One region of the Pseudorhodoferax sp. genome, then DNA from elsewhere that is predicted to be linked to it. Evidence: predicted binding sites of a transcription regulator. Region 1 holds the regulator's gene; the other holds the start of a gene.
The links. The regulator HrcA, encoded in region 1, represses chaperone genes, less so after heat shock. The targets are predictions, from matches to a motif close to TTAGCACTCNNNNNNNNNGAGTGCTAA.

Region 1 (7,551 bases):
ATTGCATGTCGAAGTTCGCGCTGGCGTCGCGCTCGGACACCAGCTCGATCGCCACCTCGGCCGGATCGGCCAGCACCAGCGGCCGGTTGGACAGCGTGTGCGGCGCGATCGGCACCAGCACCCAGCCGGGGATCGACGGATGCATCAGCGGCCCGCCGGCCGACAGCGCGTAGGCCGTGGAGCCGGTCGGCGTGGCGATGATCAGGCCGTCGCAGCGCTGGTTGGAGACGAAGTGCCCGTCGATCTCGATGCGCAGTTCCACCATGCCCGAGGTCGCGCCGCGGTTGACGACCACGTCGTTCATGGCCCGCGCGTCGAACACGCATGCGCCGTCGCGCAGTACGCGCGCGTGCATCAGGCTGCGGTGGTCCTCCTCGTAGGCGCCGGCCAGCATCGGCGCCAGCGCGGCCTGGTAGCCGTCGATCGGGATGTCGGTGATGAAGCCCAGCCGGCCCTGGTTGATGCCGATCAGCGGCACGCCGTAGGGGGCGAGCTGCCGGCCGATGCCCAGCATCGTGCCGTCGCCGCCGACGACCAGCGCCAGGTCGCATTGCTCGCCGATCGCCTGGACGTCCAGCGCCTCGAACTCGGTCAGCCCGGTGCTGGCCTGGACCTGGCGGTCCAGCACCACCTCGCAGCCCTGGCGGATCAGGAACTGCGCGATCTCGCGCAACGCGCCGGGCGGCGTCGGCGTCGATCCGCCGAAGGCCGAAGGCTGGTACTTGCCGAACAGCGCGACGCGGCGGAATGTGGGGTTCATCCGACAAATTTACCTCACTAGAATGGGCCGATGCTGGATGATCGCGCCAAGTTGCTGATGAAAGCGCTGGTCGAGCGCTACATCGCCGACGGCCAGCCCGTCGGTTCGCGCACCCTGTCCAAGGCCTCCGGGCTGGACCTGTCGCCGGCCACCATCCGCAACGTGATGTCCGATCTGGAGGACATGGGCCTGATCGCCAGCCCGCACACCTCGGCCGGGCGGGTGCCCACGGCGCGCGGCTACCGGTTGTTCGTGGACACCATGCTGACCGTCCAGCGCGACGGGCTGCAGCCCCCCGAACTGGTCGCCGAGCAGCCGCAGAAGGTCATCGCCAATGCGGCGCAGCTGCTGTCCAACCTGTCGCAGTTCGTCGGCGTGGTGCTGGCGCCGCGGCGCGCCTCGGTGCTGCACCACATCGAGTTCCTGCGGCTGTCGGAGCGGCGCGTGCTGGTCATCATCGTCTCGCCCGATGGCGACGTGCAGAACCGCGTGCTGTTCACCGAGGTGGACTACACCCAGTCGCAGCTGGTCGAGGCGGCCAACTACCTGAACGCCCACTACGCCGGCTTGGCGTTCGAGCAGGTGCGCGACCGGCTGGCCGGCGAGGTCGAGCGCCTGCGGGCCGAGATCGCCACGCTGATGCAGGCGGCCGTCAGCATCGATGCCCAGGCGGGCCAGCCGGCGGGCGAGGTCGTGATCTCGGGCGAGCGCAACCTGCTGGCCGTCAGCGATTTCTCCAGCGACATGCGCAACCTGCGCCGCGCGTTCGACCTCTTCGAGCAGAAGACCCAGCTGCTGCGGCTGCTGGATGTCTCCAGCCGTGCCGAGGGCGTGCGCATCTTCATCGGCGGCGAGAGCAGCGTCGTGCCGATCGAAGAGCTGTCGGTGGTCAGCGCGCCGTACGAGGTCGACGGCCAGGTGGTCGGCACGCTGGGCGTGATCGGGCCCACGCGCATGCCCTACGACCGCATGATCCAGATCGTGGACATCACGTCCAAGCTGGTCAGCAATGCGCTGAGCCGGCCGCGCTGAGCCTCTCCTACAATCCCGGGCGCCCGCGCTGGCCGCCTGGGACCCTAGCTCATGCTGGTTAGAGCAGCGGACTCATAATCCGTTGGTGCCGAGTTCGACTCTCGGGGGTCCTACCAAATTCCATGCCGGTTGTGTGTCGTGGTCGACACGATTGGTGGCACGGCACGTGCTATTCTTTTTGCGAACCTGTCGCGCAAGCGGCCAGATCTCCATTGCCGGCACGCGCCGGTCCTGTTTCGGGCTCCACCCATATGATTCTTGTCACCGGAGGCGCCGGCTACATCGGCTCCCATGTCTGTGTCGAACTGCTCCAGGCGGGCCAGGCCGTCACGGTATTCGACAACTTCAGCAACAGCAACCCCGAGTCCCTGGCGCGCATCGAGCGCATCACCGGCAAGGCACCGGCGCTGGTGCGTGGCGACATCCGCGACCGCGCGGCGCTGGAGCAGGCGATCCGGGACAGCGGCGCCGGCGCCGTGATCCATTTCGCCGGCCTGAAGGCCGTCGGCGAGTCGGTCGAGAAGCCGCTGGACTACTACGACAACAACGTCGTCGGCACGCTCCGGCTGCTGGAGGCGATGCGCGCCTGCGACGTGCGCCAGCTGGTGTTCAGCTCGTCGGCGACGGTCTACGGCGATCCGCAGCGCCTGCCGCTGACCGAGGACCATCCGCTGTCGGCCACCAATCCCTATGGCCGCAGCAAGCTGATGATCGAGGACATGCTGCGCGACCTGGAGCGCAGCGACCCGAGCTGGCGCATCGCGATCCTGCGCTACTTCAACCCGGTCGGCGCGCACGCCAGCGGGCTGATCGGCGAGGATCCGCGCGGCGTGCCGAACAACCTGATGCCCTACGTGGCCCAGGTCGCGATCGGCCGGCGCGAGCAGCTGCAGGTCTGGGGCGACGACTATCCGACGCCCGACGGCACCGGCGTGCGCGACTACATCCACGTCGTGGACCTGGCCATCGGCCACCTGCGGGCGCTGGAGCGGCTGCAGTCGCGCGCCGGCGGCGTGACCGTGAACCTGGGCACCGGCACCGGCTACAGCGTGCTCGACATGGTGCGCGCCTTCGAGCAGGCCAGCGGCCGGCCCGTGCCCTACAAGATCGCGCCGCGCCGTGCTGGCGACGTGGCTTCCTGCTATGCGGACCCGGCTGCCGCGGCCGAGCAACTGGGCTGGCGCGCCGAGCGCGGCCTGGTCGCCATGTGCCAGGATGCCTGGCGCTGGCAGAGCCAGAACCCGAACGGCTACGCGCGCTGATTTCCTGAACCGCCTGTCGAGAAACGAACGTCCGATGCTGATCCAACCCGTCGTCCTGTCCGGAGGCTCCGGCACCCGTCTGTGGCCGCTGTCGCGCGAGAAATATCCCAAGCAACTGCTGCCGCTGATCGGCGACGATTCCCTGCTGCAGGCCACGGTGCGGCGGGTCGAGGGCCTGCAGGGAGCCGAACTGGCGCCGCCGATGGTGGTGTCGAACGAGGAATACCGCTTCGTGATCGCCGAGCAGCTGCGGCTGATGGGCAAGCCCGGCACCATCGTGCTGGAGCCCGCCGGCCGCAACACGGCGCCAGCGCTGACGCTGGCGGCGCTGGTCGCACGGCGCGACGGTGCCGACCCGGTGCTGCTGGTGATGCCGGCCGACCACGTGATCGTGGACGTGCAGGCGTTCCAGGCTGCCGTGGCCGAGGGTGCGTGCCTGGCCGATGCCGGCGCCGTGGTCACGTTCGGCATCACGCCGGACACGCCCGAGACCGGCTACGGCTACATCCAGTCCGGCGCTCCCTACGCGGATGGCGCGGGCGGTGCGCGCCTGATCGCGCGCTTCGTCGAGAAGCCCGACCGCGCCACGGCCCAGGGCTACCTGGACGCCGGCGGCTACGCCTGGAACAGCGGCCTGTTCATGCTCAAGGCGTCCAACTGGCTGGCGGCCATCGGCGCCTGCCGGCCCGACATCCTGGCGGCCTGCGACAGCGCCTGGAGCAAGGGTTCAGCCGACGGCGAGTTCCTGCGCGTGGACAAGGTCGCCTTCGCCGCCTGCCCCAGCGACTCGATCGACTACGCGGTCATGGAGCGCCTGACCGCGGGCGCCGAAGGACTGCCGGCCGGCGTGGTGCTGCCGCTGTCGGCCGGTTGGTCCGACGTGGGCGCCTGGGACGCGCTGTGGCAGGTGCTGCCCAAGGACGGCGACGGCAACGTGGTCCAGGGCGACGTGCTGCTGCACGACAGCCACAACACGCTGGCGCTGTCCGAGGGCCGCCTGGTCGCCTGCGTGGGCGTGGACGACCTGGTGGTCGTCGAGACGGCCGACGCCGTGCTGGTCGCGCGCAAGGACAGGACGCAGGACGTCAAGAAGATCGTCGAGGCCCTCAAGCGCGATGGCCGCAGCGAAGGGCAGCTGCATCGCAAGGTGTTCCGCCCCTGGGGCTGGTACGACAGCGTGGACAACGGCGCGCGCTTCCAGGTCAAGCGCATCGTGGTCAAGCCCGGCGGCCAGCTGTCGCTGCAGATGCACCACCACCGGGCCGAGCACTGGATCGTGGTGTCGGGCACGGCCAAGGTCACGCGCGACAAGGAGACCTACCTGGTGTCCGAGAACGAGTCCACCTACATCCCGCTCGGCGCCACGCACCGGCTGGAAAACCCGGGGCGTCTGCCGCTGGAGATGATCGAGGTGCAGTCCGGCAGCTACCTGGGCGAGGACGACATCGTGCGCTTCGAGGACGTCTACGGCCGCTCGCAGTGATGCGCTGAGACCGGCGGCAGGCGAGCGCATGCCGCCGCCGGCGCCCGTCAGCCGGTGTTGCGCAGCCCGGCCGAGATGCCGTTGATGCAGATGTGGATGCCGGTGCGCACGCGCTCGTCCGCCTTGCCTTCGCGGTAGCGGCGCACCAGCTCGACCTGCAGGTGGTGCAGCGGGTCGATGTACGGGAAGCGGTGGCGGATCGAGCGCTGCAGCGCCGGGTTGCCGGACAGCCGCTGCTTCTCGCCGGTGATCTGCGCCAGCGCCTGCGCCGTGCGCAGCCACTCGGCCTCGATCATGCCGAACACCTTCCGGCGCAGCCTGGCGTCGCCCACCAGCTCGGCGTAGCGCGAGGCCAGCGCCAGGTCGCTCTTGGCCAGCACCATGTCCATGTTGGACAGCAGCGTGCGGAAGAACGGCCACTGGCGGTACATCTTCTGCAGCAGCGCGAGCCGTTCCTTGGCGCCGGATGCCTTCCTGCGGCTGCCGCTGCTGGCATCGTCCTGCTGCCCGGTGCCGGCCAGGAAGGCCTCCACGGCCGAGCCGAAGCCGTACCAGCCCGGCAGCGTCAGCCGGCACTGGCCCCAGCTGAAGCCCCAGGGGATCGCACGCAGGTCCTCGATCTTCTGGGTGGCCTTGCGCGAGGCCGGGCGCGAGCCGATGTTCAGCTCGGCGATCTCGCGGATCGGCGTGGACTCGAAGAAGTAGTCGGTGAAGCCCGGCGTCTCGTAGACCAGTTGGCGGTAGGCGCGCATGCTGGCGTCGGACAGCGCGGCGGCGGCGTCCAGGAAGGCCGGCGTGGCGGCCTTGGTCGGCTGCAGCAGCGTGGCCTCCAGCGTGGCGGCGACCAGCGTTTCCAGGTTGCGCCGGCCGATTTCCGGGTTGGCGTACTTGGAGCCGATCACCTCGCCCTGTTCGGTCAGCCGGATCTGCCCGCGCACGGTGCCGGGCGGCTGGGCCAGGATGGCCTGGTAGCTCGGGCCGCCGCCGCGGCCCACGGTGCCGCCGCGGCCGTGGAACATGCGCAGGGTGATGTCGTGGCTGGCGGCCAGCTCGTCGAACAGCTCGACCAGCGCCAGCTCGGCGCGGTACAGCTCCCAGTTGCTGGTGAAGATGCCGCCGTCCTTGTTGCTGTCGGAGTAGCCGAGCATGATGTCCTGCTCGCCGCCGGAGCGCTGCATCATCTGCGCGATGCCCGGCAGCGCGTAGAAGTCGCGCATGATGGGCGCGGCATTGCGCAGGTCCTCGATGGTCTCGAACAGCGGCACCACGATCAGGTCGCAGACGGCGCCCTCGGCGCGCGCGCCGCGGCCCTTGGGCTCGTCCAGCATGCCGCGCATCAGGCCCACTTCCTTCTGCAGCAGCAGCACCTCCAGCAGGTCGCTGACGGTTTCGGTGTGGCTGATGATGTAGTGGCGGATGGCGTTGCGGCCGTAGCGCTCCAGCACGCTGCGCGCGCTCTCGAAGATCGCGATCTCGCTGCGCACGTGGTCCGAGTACTGCGCGCCCAGCACGCGCAGCGGCCGCGCGTCGTTCAGCAGGCGCAGCAGCAGCGCCCGCTTGGCGGCCTCGTCCAGCGCCGCGTAGTCGGGTTCGACGCGGGCCGTGGCCAGCAGTTCGGCGACCACCTCCTCGTGCTTGTCGGAGCTTTGGCGCAGGTCCAGCGTGGCCAGGTGGAAGCCGAACACGTCCGCCGCGCGGATCAGCGGGTGCAGCCGCTGCGCCGTGAAGGCCGCGCCGTGGTGCGACTTCAGCGACGCCTCGATCGTGCGCAGGTCGGCCAGGAATTCCTCGGACGTCAGGTACGGGTTCTGCGGCGCCACGGCATGGCGCGCGGCGTCGCCGCCGGTCAGCCTCTTCAGCGTGGCGGCCAGGCGCGCGTACATGCCGGTCAGTGCGCGCCGGTAGGGCTCGTCCCGCCGGTGCTCGCTGGGGTCGGGCGAGCGTTCGGCCAGCGCCAGCATCTCGGGCGGGATGCTGACCAGCCGGGCCGACAGCGACAGCTCCGCGCCGAGGCGGTGCACCTGGGTCAGGTAGAAGCGCAGCGCGATCTCGGCCTGGTGGCGCAGCGCGTATTCCATGGTCTCGGCGGTGACGTTGGGGTTGCCGTCGCGGTCGCCGCCGATCCACTGGCCCATGCGCAGGAAGCTGGCCACGCTCTGGTTGCCGAGTTCGCGTTCGAGCTGCGCGTACAGCTTGGGGATCTCGCGCAGGAAGGTCGACTCGTAATAGGAGAGCGAGTTCTCGATCTCGTCGGCCACCGTGAGCTTGGTGTAGCGCAGGAGCCGCGTCTGCCACAGCTGCATCACGCGTGCGCGCAGCTGGGCCTCGTTGGCGGCCAGTTCGCGCGGCGTCAGCGCATCGCGCCCGCCGCTGGCCAGCTGGGCGCGCAGCTTGATCTCGTCGCGCGCGGCCAGCAACTGGGCGATGTCGCGCTCGGCATCCAGGATGCTCTTGCGCTGCACCTCGGTCGGGTGCGCGGTCAGCACCGGCGAGACGTAGCTGGTCGCCAGCGTCATCGCGATCGCCTTGGGCGCGATGCCGGCCCAGCGCAGGCGCGACAGCGCCACGTCGATGCTGCCTTCCTGCGTGTTGCCGGCGCGCTCGTGCACGGCGCGGCGGCGGATGTGGTGCCGGTCCTCGGCCAGGTTGGCGAGATGGCTGAAGTAGGTGAAGGCGCGGATCACGCTGACCGTCTGGTCGCCGGTCAGGCTCTTGAGCAGCTTCTTGAGCGCCTTGTCGGCTTCTTCGTCGGCGTCGCGGCGGAACGCGACCGACAGCTTGCGCACCTGCTCGATCAGGTCGAACGCGGCAGCGCCGTCCTGCTCGCGGATCACGTCGCCGAGCAGCCTGCCGAGCAGCCGGATATCCTCGACCAGCGGACGCTCGTTGTCGCGCGCGGCGGTCCGACTGCGCGGCGCCGGTGCGGGAGAGGAAGCCGCTGCCGCGGCGGGAGAGGCGGGCGCCGGTTCGTGTGTCTTCATGGCGGAGGGGGAGGGGGCTGCAAGGCGTTGTGC
Region 2 (7,551 bases), 1.5 Mb from region 1:
TGCTGGCGCCCGGCCTGCGCGGCCTGGCGTGGGCCACGGCCGCGCTGGTCTGGCTGCAGGTCGCGCTGGGCGGCTGGGTCAGCACCAACTATGCCGTGCTGGCCTGCGAGGAATTCCCGACCTGCCAGGGCGGCTGGTGGCCGGCCATGGATTTCGCGCAGGGCTTCCAGTTCTGGCGGCCGCTCGGCCAGCTGGCCGACGGCAGCACGCTGCAGTTCGCGGCGCTGACGGCCATCCACTACACGCACCGGCTGGCGGCCTATGCCGTGCTGGCGGCGCTGGCGCTGCTGGCCTGGCGGCTGTGGCAGGTGCCGGGCGTGCGGCGCCCGGCGCGCTGGCTGGCGGCGCTGGCGGCCTGGCAGTTCGGCACCGGCCTGTCCAACGTCGTGCTGGACTGGCCGCTGGTCGCGGCGGTCTCGCACACTGGTGGCGCGGCGGCGCTGGTCGTGGCGCTGACCTGGCTGCTGTGCGCCACGCGCACCGCCCCGGCCGCAGCGGGCCAGGGCGCGCTGCGCCCGGCGGAGGCCGGACGATGAGCCTCGCCCGGCCGCCCCAGGAGGCTCGCACCGCGGCCCGTACGGGCGAAGGTCGTCCAGGCACCGCCGAGCCCCGCGCCGCGGCGCCGGCCGTGCCGTCCATGTCCCGCGTGCGCCAGTTCTACGTGCTGACCAAGCCGCGGGTCGTGCAGCTGATCGTGTTCTGTGCGCTGATCGGCATGGTGCTGGCCGTGCCCGGCCTGCCGTCCTGGGCGCAGCTGCTGCGCATGGTGCTGGCCTGCGCCGGCATCTGGCTCGTGGCCGCCGCGGCCGCGGCCTTCAACTGCCTGGTCGAGAAGGGCATCGACGCGCGCATGAAGCGCACGGCCTGGCGGCCCACCGCCAAGAACGAGCTGCGCGACGGCCAGACGCTGCTGTTCTCGGCGCTGCTGTGCGCCGCCGGCGCGGCGCTGCTGTACGCCAGCGTCAACGCGCTGACCATGTGGCTCACGCTGGCCACCTTCGTCGGCTACGCGGTCGTCTACACCGTGATCCTGAAGCCGCTGACGCCGCAGAACATCGTGATCGGCGGCGCCTCCGGCGCGATGCCGCCGGTGCTGGGCTGGACCTCCATGACCGGCGAGGTCGGGCCCGAGGCGCTGATCCTGTTCCTGATCATCTTCCTGTGGACGCCGCCGCACTTCTGGGCGTTGGCGCTGTACCGCGTGGAGGACTACCGCAAGTCCGGCCTGCCGATGCTGCCCGTCACGCACGGCAACGAGTTCACGCGGCTGCAGGTCCTGCTGTACACGCTGGTCCTGTTCGCGGCCTGCCTGCTGCCCTTCGTCTACGGCATGAGCTCCTGGCTGTACCTGGCGGCCGCGGTGGTGCTGGGCCTGGGCTTCTGCGCCTACGGCTTCGCCCTGTGGCGCGACTATTCCGACGCGTTGGCGCGCCGCACCTTCCGCTTCTCGCTGATCCACCTGAGCGCGCTGTTCGCGGCGCTGCTGCTGGACCACTACCTGCTGCCATGACCTCACGACGCACCCTGCTGGCCGCGGCCGCCGGCGCATGGCTCGCCGCCTGCTCCGACGGCCAGCCGAAGTTCTCGGCCGTCGACATCACCGGTGCCGACTATGCGCGCGACTTCCGGCTGCCCGACCAGGCCGGGCGCGAACGCACGCTGCAGGACTTCCGCGGCAAGGTCGTCGTGGTGTTCTTCGGCTACACCCAGTGCCCCGACGTCTGCCCGACCTCCATGGCCGAACTGGCCCAGGCCAAGGAACTGCTCGGCGCGGACGGCGCCCGGCTGCAGGGCCTGTTCGTCACGGTGGACCCCGAGCGCGACACGCCCGAGGTGCTGAAGGCCTACATGGAGAACTTCGACCCGGACTTCGTCGCGCTGCGTCCCGCGCCGGAGCAATTGGCCGCCATGGCCAAGGACTTCAAGCTCTACTACAAGAAGGTCGACGGCAAGACGCCCGGCAGCTACACCATGGACCATTCCGCAGGCAGCTACGTCTACGACCCCCAGGGCCGGCTGCGCCTGTACGTGCGCTACGGCTCCGGCGCCGAAACGCTGGCGGCCGACGTGCGCACCTTGCTGAAGACCGCCGGCTGAGGCGTGCGCCGCACGCCGCCGTTCACCGGCGGCTGCTGCAGGGCAGGCCTTCCATCCCCAGGGCGCCCGGCGGGGTGGCAGCGCCGCGGGGGCGCCCACAGAAGTCGTTGCCGACGGCGCGCGCCGGCGCGATGGTCGGAGGCGTCGCCGTCCAGCCGAGATCCAGGGCGTCCAGCGCCGCCACGTACCGCTGCAGGGGCCGGTCTTCGTTGTGCGATGCCTCGACCCAGCCGCCGCCGCGCGTCCGGATGCGGCCTTCCAGCCAGTTGCCGTAGATCACCGCGGAGGCCGGGCTGCTGCGCACGTCGATCCAGCCCGTGTTGACCAGGGTGTTGTGCGCGATGACGCTCTGCTCCGAGCGGTTGACGTCGATGCCCGCGTCGTTGCAGTGGGCGACCACGTTGTTGGCGACCAGGCCCTGGTGGTGCTCCGCTGCGCAATGCCCGTTCCTGCAGAAGCTCTCGCCGCTGGTGCCGCCGCCGAGCGAGATGCCGACGCGCGCCCCCGAGCCGGGCCTGTCGCCGCGCGCGGAGATGTCCTGCGTGCTGCAGATCACCAGGTTGCGTTCGATGCGGCCCTCGCTGCCACCGCCCTTCATGAAGAGGCCGTAGGAGATGCCGTTGCCGCTGGACTTCACGAAATTGGCCACGACGTTGTCGGCCACGACCCAGCGCGAGGCCGCGACCAGGTCGAACGGCGTGACCGGATGCAGTGTCCGGCGCGGGCGGCTGTTGTCCAGCGTGTTGAATTGCAGGAGGCCGTCATCGGGATAGGCGCCCCCAAGCTCGTTGACCTTGACGTGGGCGTTGAAATCCACGAGGTGGTTGTTGCGCAGGACCGTGCCGCTGGCCTTGCCGACCACGTGGAACGCGTGCTCGCAATCGTCGTCCGCCTTGCAGGTGCCCCGGATCGTGAGGTTCTCGAACACCCAGTAGGGCTGGCTGACGACGATGCCTTCGACGGTCGCCGCCAGGATCTCGACGCTGCGCGGGGCGGCCGCGCGCACGGTGATCGGATTGTCGGCATGGCCTGCCACGGGCGTGGACAGCTTGCGCGTCATCGTGTAGCGGCCCGGCAGGAGTTCGATGACCTCGCCGGGGCGGGCGTTCTGCATGGCCCGCTGCAGCTCTTCCAGCGAGGCGACCTGGACCGTCGCGGCCGGTGCCGGCACGCCCAGCAGCGGGGTTTCGAGCGGCTTCCCCTCCCGATAGCGCACCGGCGGAAGGCCGGAGGCTTGCACGCCTTTGCCGAGCGTCGACAGCTCCGCCGGGACCGGGCGCTCGACCTGCGACCGGAGCAGGCCGATCACCGGCAGCGCCAGGGCTTCGAGCTTGGTGTGGCCGTACAGGCGAAATTCGAGGTAGCGCAGCAACTCCCCGGGCATGCGGTCCAGCTGGCGATAGGCGAACCACGCGCCGCCCAGGCCAAGTGCCAGCGCGGCCGCCGCCGCGCTCCATCCCAGCGTGCGGAACCGCCGCTTGCGGGCGGCGGGGCGGGTGGCTTCGGTGCGCGGCATGCGGTGCTCCTGGCGTGACGGCGGAACGGATCGGGCCCCGTCACTCCGCCTTGATGCCCTGCGACACGATCACGCCGCCCAGCAGCGCCGTGTCTGCCCGCATGCGGTTCGCCAGCCCTTCCGGCGAGGAGCCGACCACCTGCCAGCCCTGCTGGAACAGCCGCTCGCGCATGTCGGGCGTGCGCACGATGTCGCCGATCAGCGCGGACAGCCGCGCGACGATCGCCGCCGGCATCGAGGCCGGCGCGGCCACGGCGTTCCAGATCTCCAGCTGGAAGCCGCGCACGCCGGCATCGGCCAGGCTGGCCAGTTCCGGCACCAGCGGGCTGCGGCCGGCCGAGGTGATGCCGATGGCCTTGAGCTTGCCGGCGCGCACCTGCGCCATCGCCAGCGCCGGCGGCAGCAGCGCCATCTGGATCTGGCCGGCGATCATCGCGGTGATCGCCTGCGGGTTGCCGGGATAGGGCACGTGCACCGGCGCGATGCCGCTCCTGGCCTTCAGCAGCTCCATGCCGATGTGGCCGACCGTGCCCACGCCGGGCGTGCCGTAGTTCCAGCGGTCGCCGGCGGCGCGCGCGGCGGCGAAGAATTCCTGGGGCGTGCTGCCCGGCGTGTCGATCCCGGCCGCCAGCACCAGGGGCGCCGTGCCCAGCAGGCTCACCGGCGCCAGGTCGCGCGCCGGGTCGTAGGGCGTCTTGGCGTTCAGCAGCTTGGCGATCGTCAGGTTGCCGTTGATCATCAGGCCGATGGTGTGCTCGTCGGTGGCACGCGCCACCTGGTCGGCCGCGATGTTGCCGCCGGCGCCCACGCGCGACTCCACGATGACCGGCTGCCCCAGCGCGCGCGACAGCGGCTCGGCCAGCGCCCGCGCGGTCAGGTCCGGCGAGGAACCGCCCGGAAAGCCGACGAGGATCCGCAAGGGCTTGTTCGGCCAGTGGCCGCTCTGGGCCAGCGCCCAGGGTGCGAGGCCGGCCAGCGGGGCGCCCAGCAGGGCTCGGCGGGACAGGGTCATTCGGGTCTCCTTGTGGTGATGGTGGGTGATGATCGGCTAAAAAAAACGCCAGCGCACCGGCGCTGGCGTCTTGCGGACGGAAGGTGCCGCGGGCACGTCAAGCGTAATACGCCAGCGCCTTCTTCATCTTCTTCATGGCCGCGGCCTCGATCTGGCGGATGCGCTCGGCGCTCACGCCATAGTCGGCGGCCAGCTCGTGCAGCGTCATGCCGCCCGAGCCGTCGTCGTTGACCTTGAGCCAGCGCTCCTCGACGATGCGCCGGCTGCGCGGGTCCAGCCCGGCCAGCGCGGTGCTGATGCCGTCGCTGGCCAGCCGGTCGCGCTGGCGCGCCTCGATCTGCGCGGTTGGCTCCTGCCGGCCGTCGGCCAGGTAGGCGATCGGGCCGTAGGCTTCCTCGCCGCCGTCGGCCGGGCCCGGGTCCAGTACCACGTCGCCGCCGGCCAGGCGCGCTTCCATCTCGATCACGTCCTCGCGCTTGACGCTCAACTGCTCGGCCATGGCCGCGATCTCGCCGTCCGACAGCGTGTCGCGGTGCGTGGCGCCGTCGGCGGCCTCGGCCTTGAAACCCTGCTTCATCGAGCGCAGATTGAAGAACAGCTTGCGCTGGGCCTTGGTGGTCGCCACCTTGACCATGCGCCAGTTCTTCAGGATGTACTCGTGCATTTCGGCCTTGATCCAGTGCAGCGCATAGCTGACCAGACGCACGCCCTGGTCGGGGTCGAAGCGCTTGACGGCCTTCATCAGGCCCACGTTGCCTTCCTGGATCAGGTCGCCGTGCGGCAGGCCGTAGCCCAGGTACTGCCGGGCCACGGACACCACCAGGCGCAGGTGCGACAGCACCAGCTTGCCGGCGGCTTCCAGGTCGTTGTCGTTCTTCAGCTGGCGCGCGTACTGCTGCTCCTCTTCCACGGAGAGCATGGGCAGCCGGTTGACCGCCGAGATGTAGGCGTCCAGGTTGCCCAGCGGGGGAACCAGGGACCACGGGTTGGCGGCGGTGAGCGCGGTGGACACGGTTCCAGTTTGATGACTCATACCAGATTCCTTTCCTTGGTGGACCATGTTAGCACTCTCATATGAAGAGTGCTAAAGACGGTGCGAAAGCAGGTTCTGCACTCGGGTTAACCCTGTTGGCAGATCTGGCGTGTTGGACTTGTCCGGCGGAAAAGGGTTCCCCATGGGCGCTGCCGGCGGCCTGGGCCAGAATGCACGCCGTCCCCAGCCCCTCCTGCCTGCGACCATGTCCACTCCCGCACCGACCGCCGCCGAGCCCCGCCTGACCTCCCTGTCCCACGGCGGCGGCTGCGGCTGCAAGATCGCGCCCGGCGTGCTGTCCGAGATCCTGCGGCACCAGGGCGGCGGACTGCCGGTGCCGCCGGAGCTGCTGGTCGGCATCGAGACCTCGGACGACGCGGCCGTCTACCGGCTCAACGACCAGCAGGCGCTGGTCGCGACGACCGACTTCTTCATGCCCATCGTGGACGACCCGTTCGACTTCGGCCGCATCGCCGCGACGAACGCGATCTCCGACGTCTACGCCATGGGCGGCCGGCCGATCCTGGCGCTGGCGCTGGTCGGCATGCCGGTCAACGTGCTGTCCACCGCGACCATCGCCCGCATCCTGGCCGGCGGGCAATCGGTCTGCCAGGCGGCCGGCATCCCGGTCGCCGGCGGGCACACCATCGATTCGGTCGAGCCGATCTACGGCCTGGTGGCGCTGGGCCTGGTGCACCCGGACAAGCTGCGCCGCAACACCGGCGCGCGGCCCGGCGACCGGCTGGTGCTGGGCAAGCCGCTGGGCGTGGGCGTGCTGTCGGCCGCGTTCAAGAAGGAACGGCTCGATGCCGCCGGCTACGCCCGCATGCTGGAGACCACGACGCGGCTGAACACCCCCGGCCCGGCGCTGGCCGAACTGCCCGGCGTGCACGCGCTGACCGACGTCACCGGCTTCGGCCTGGCCGGCCACGGCCTGGAACTGGCGCGCGGCGCCGGCTGCCGCGTGGTGCTGGACTGGGCGCGCGTGCCGGTGCTGGACGGCGTGCGCGCGCTGGTCGCCGCCGGCTGCGTGACCGGCGCCTCCGGCCGCAACTGGGCCGGCTACGGCGCCGAGGTCGCGCACGCCCTGCCGGCCGCCGAGCAGGCGCTGCTGACCGACCCGCAGACCAGCGGCGGCCTGCTGGTGGCCTGCGCGCCCGACAGCGTCGGGGACGTGCTGGCGCTGTTCCGGGCGCAGGGCTTCGCGGCCGCGGCCGAGATCGGCGAGGTGCAGCCCTGGACCGAAGGGCCGCGGCTGGTCGTGCGCTAGGGGCCGGGCGATGCCGCGCTACGTCGCGTTGCTGCGAGGCGTCAGTCCGCAGAACTGCAGCATGCCGGCGCTGCGCCGCAGCCTGGAGGCCGCCGGCTTCGCGCGCGTGCGGACCGTGCTGTCCAGCGGCAATGCCGTGTTCGATGCGGACGAGGCGCCGGAGGCGGTGCTGGCGCAGCGCGTCGAGGCGGCCCAGCAGGCGGGCCTGGGGCGCCGCTTCGCGACCATCGTGCGGTCGGTGGACGCGCTGCAGGCCCTGCTGGCCGGCGATCCGTTCGCCCCGTTCGGCTTTCCGCCGCAGGCCAAGCGCGTGGTCAGCTTCCTGCGCGCGCCGCGCGCGTCCCGGGTCCCGCTGCCGCTGACCCGCGGCTGCGCCACCGTGGCCTGCCAGGTCGGCGCCGAGGCGTTCACCGCCTACCTGCCCGGCGAGGGGCCGGTCTTCATGCAGCTGATCGAGCAGGCCTTCGGCGTGGACGTGACGACCCGCACCTGGGACACCGTGCGCAAGTGCGCGCAGGCGTAGCCGGCCGTCAGGCCGCGCCGCGCCCGTGCCGGCTCGACCCGCGCACCAGCAGCCGGCCCTGCAGCACCACGCGGCGCGGCGCGCGCCCGGGCTCGGCCAG

Region 2: a site for HrcA is predicted at 5,687-5,713, ahead of rpoH (RNA polymerase sigma factor RpoH). Genes of this name have one in related genera too.

What each region holds. Positions count from the first base shown of each region.
Region 1 covers NZ_JASGJZ010000001.1:1,001,061-1,008,611, reverse strand. Annotated here, with positions in the region: gene QM782_RS04815 (NAD kinase) at 1-760, opposite strand, end outside; gene hrcA (heat-inducible transcriptional repressor HrcA) at 791-1,792, shown strand; tRNA gene QM782_RS04805 (tRNA-Ile) at 1,831-1,908, shown strand; gene galE (UDP-glucose 4-epimerase GalE) at 2,044-3,054, shown strand; gene QM782_RS04795 (mannose-1-phosphate guanylyltransferase/mannose-6-phosphate isomerase) at 3,089-4,537, shown strand; gene ppc (phosphoenolpyruvate carboxylase) at 4,585-7,518, opposite strand.
Region 2 covers NZ_JASGJZ010000001.1:2,474,347-2,481,897, forward strand. Annotated here, with positions in the region: gene QM782_RS11725 (COX15/CtaA family protein) at 1-536, shown strand, start outside; gene cyoE (heme o synthase) at 638-1,510, shown strand; gene QM782_RS11735 (SCO family protein) at 1,507-2,097, shown strand; gene QM782_RS11740 (hypothetical protein) at 2,120-3,613, opposite strand; gene QM782_RS11745 (Bug family tripartite tricarboxylate transporter substrate binding protein) at 3,654-4,625, opposite strand; gene rpoH (RNA polymerase sigma factor RpoH) at 4,723-5,658, opposite strand; gene selD (selenide, water dikinase SelD) at 5,864-6,928, shown strand; gene QM782_RS11760 (DUF1697 domain-containing protein) at 6,939-7,451, shown strand; gene QM782_RS11765 (LacI family DNA-binding transcriptional regulator) at 7,459-7,551, opposite strand, start outside.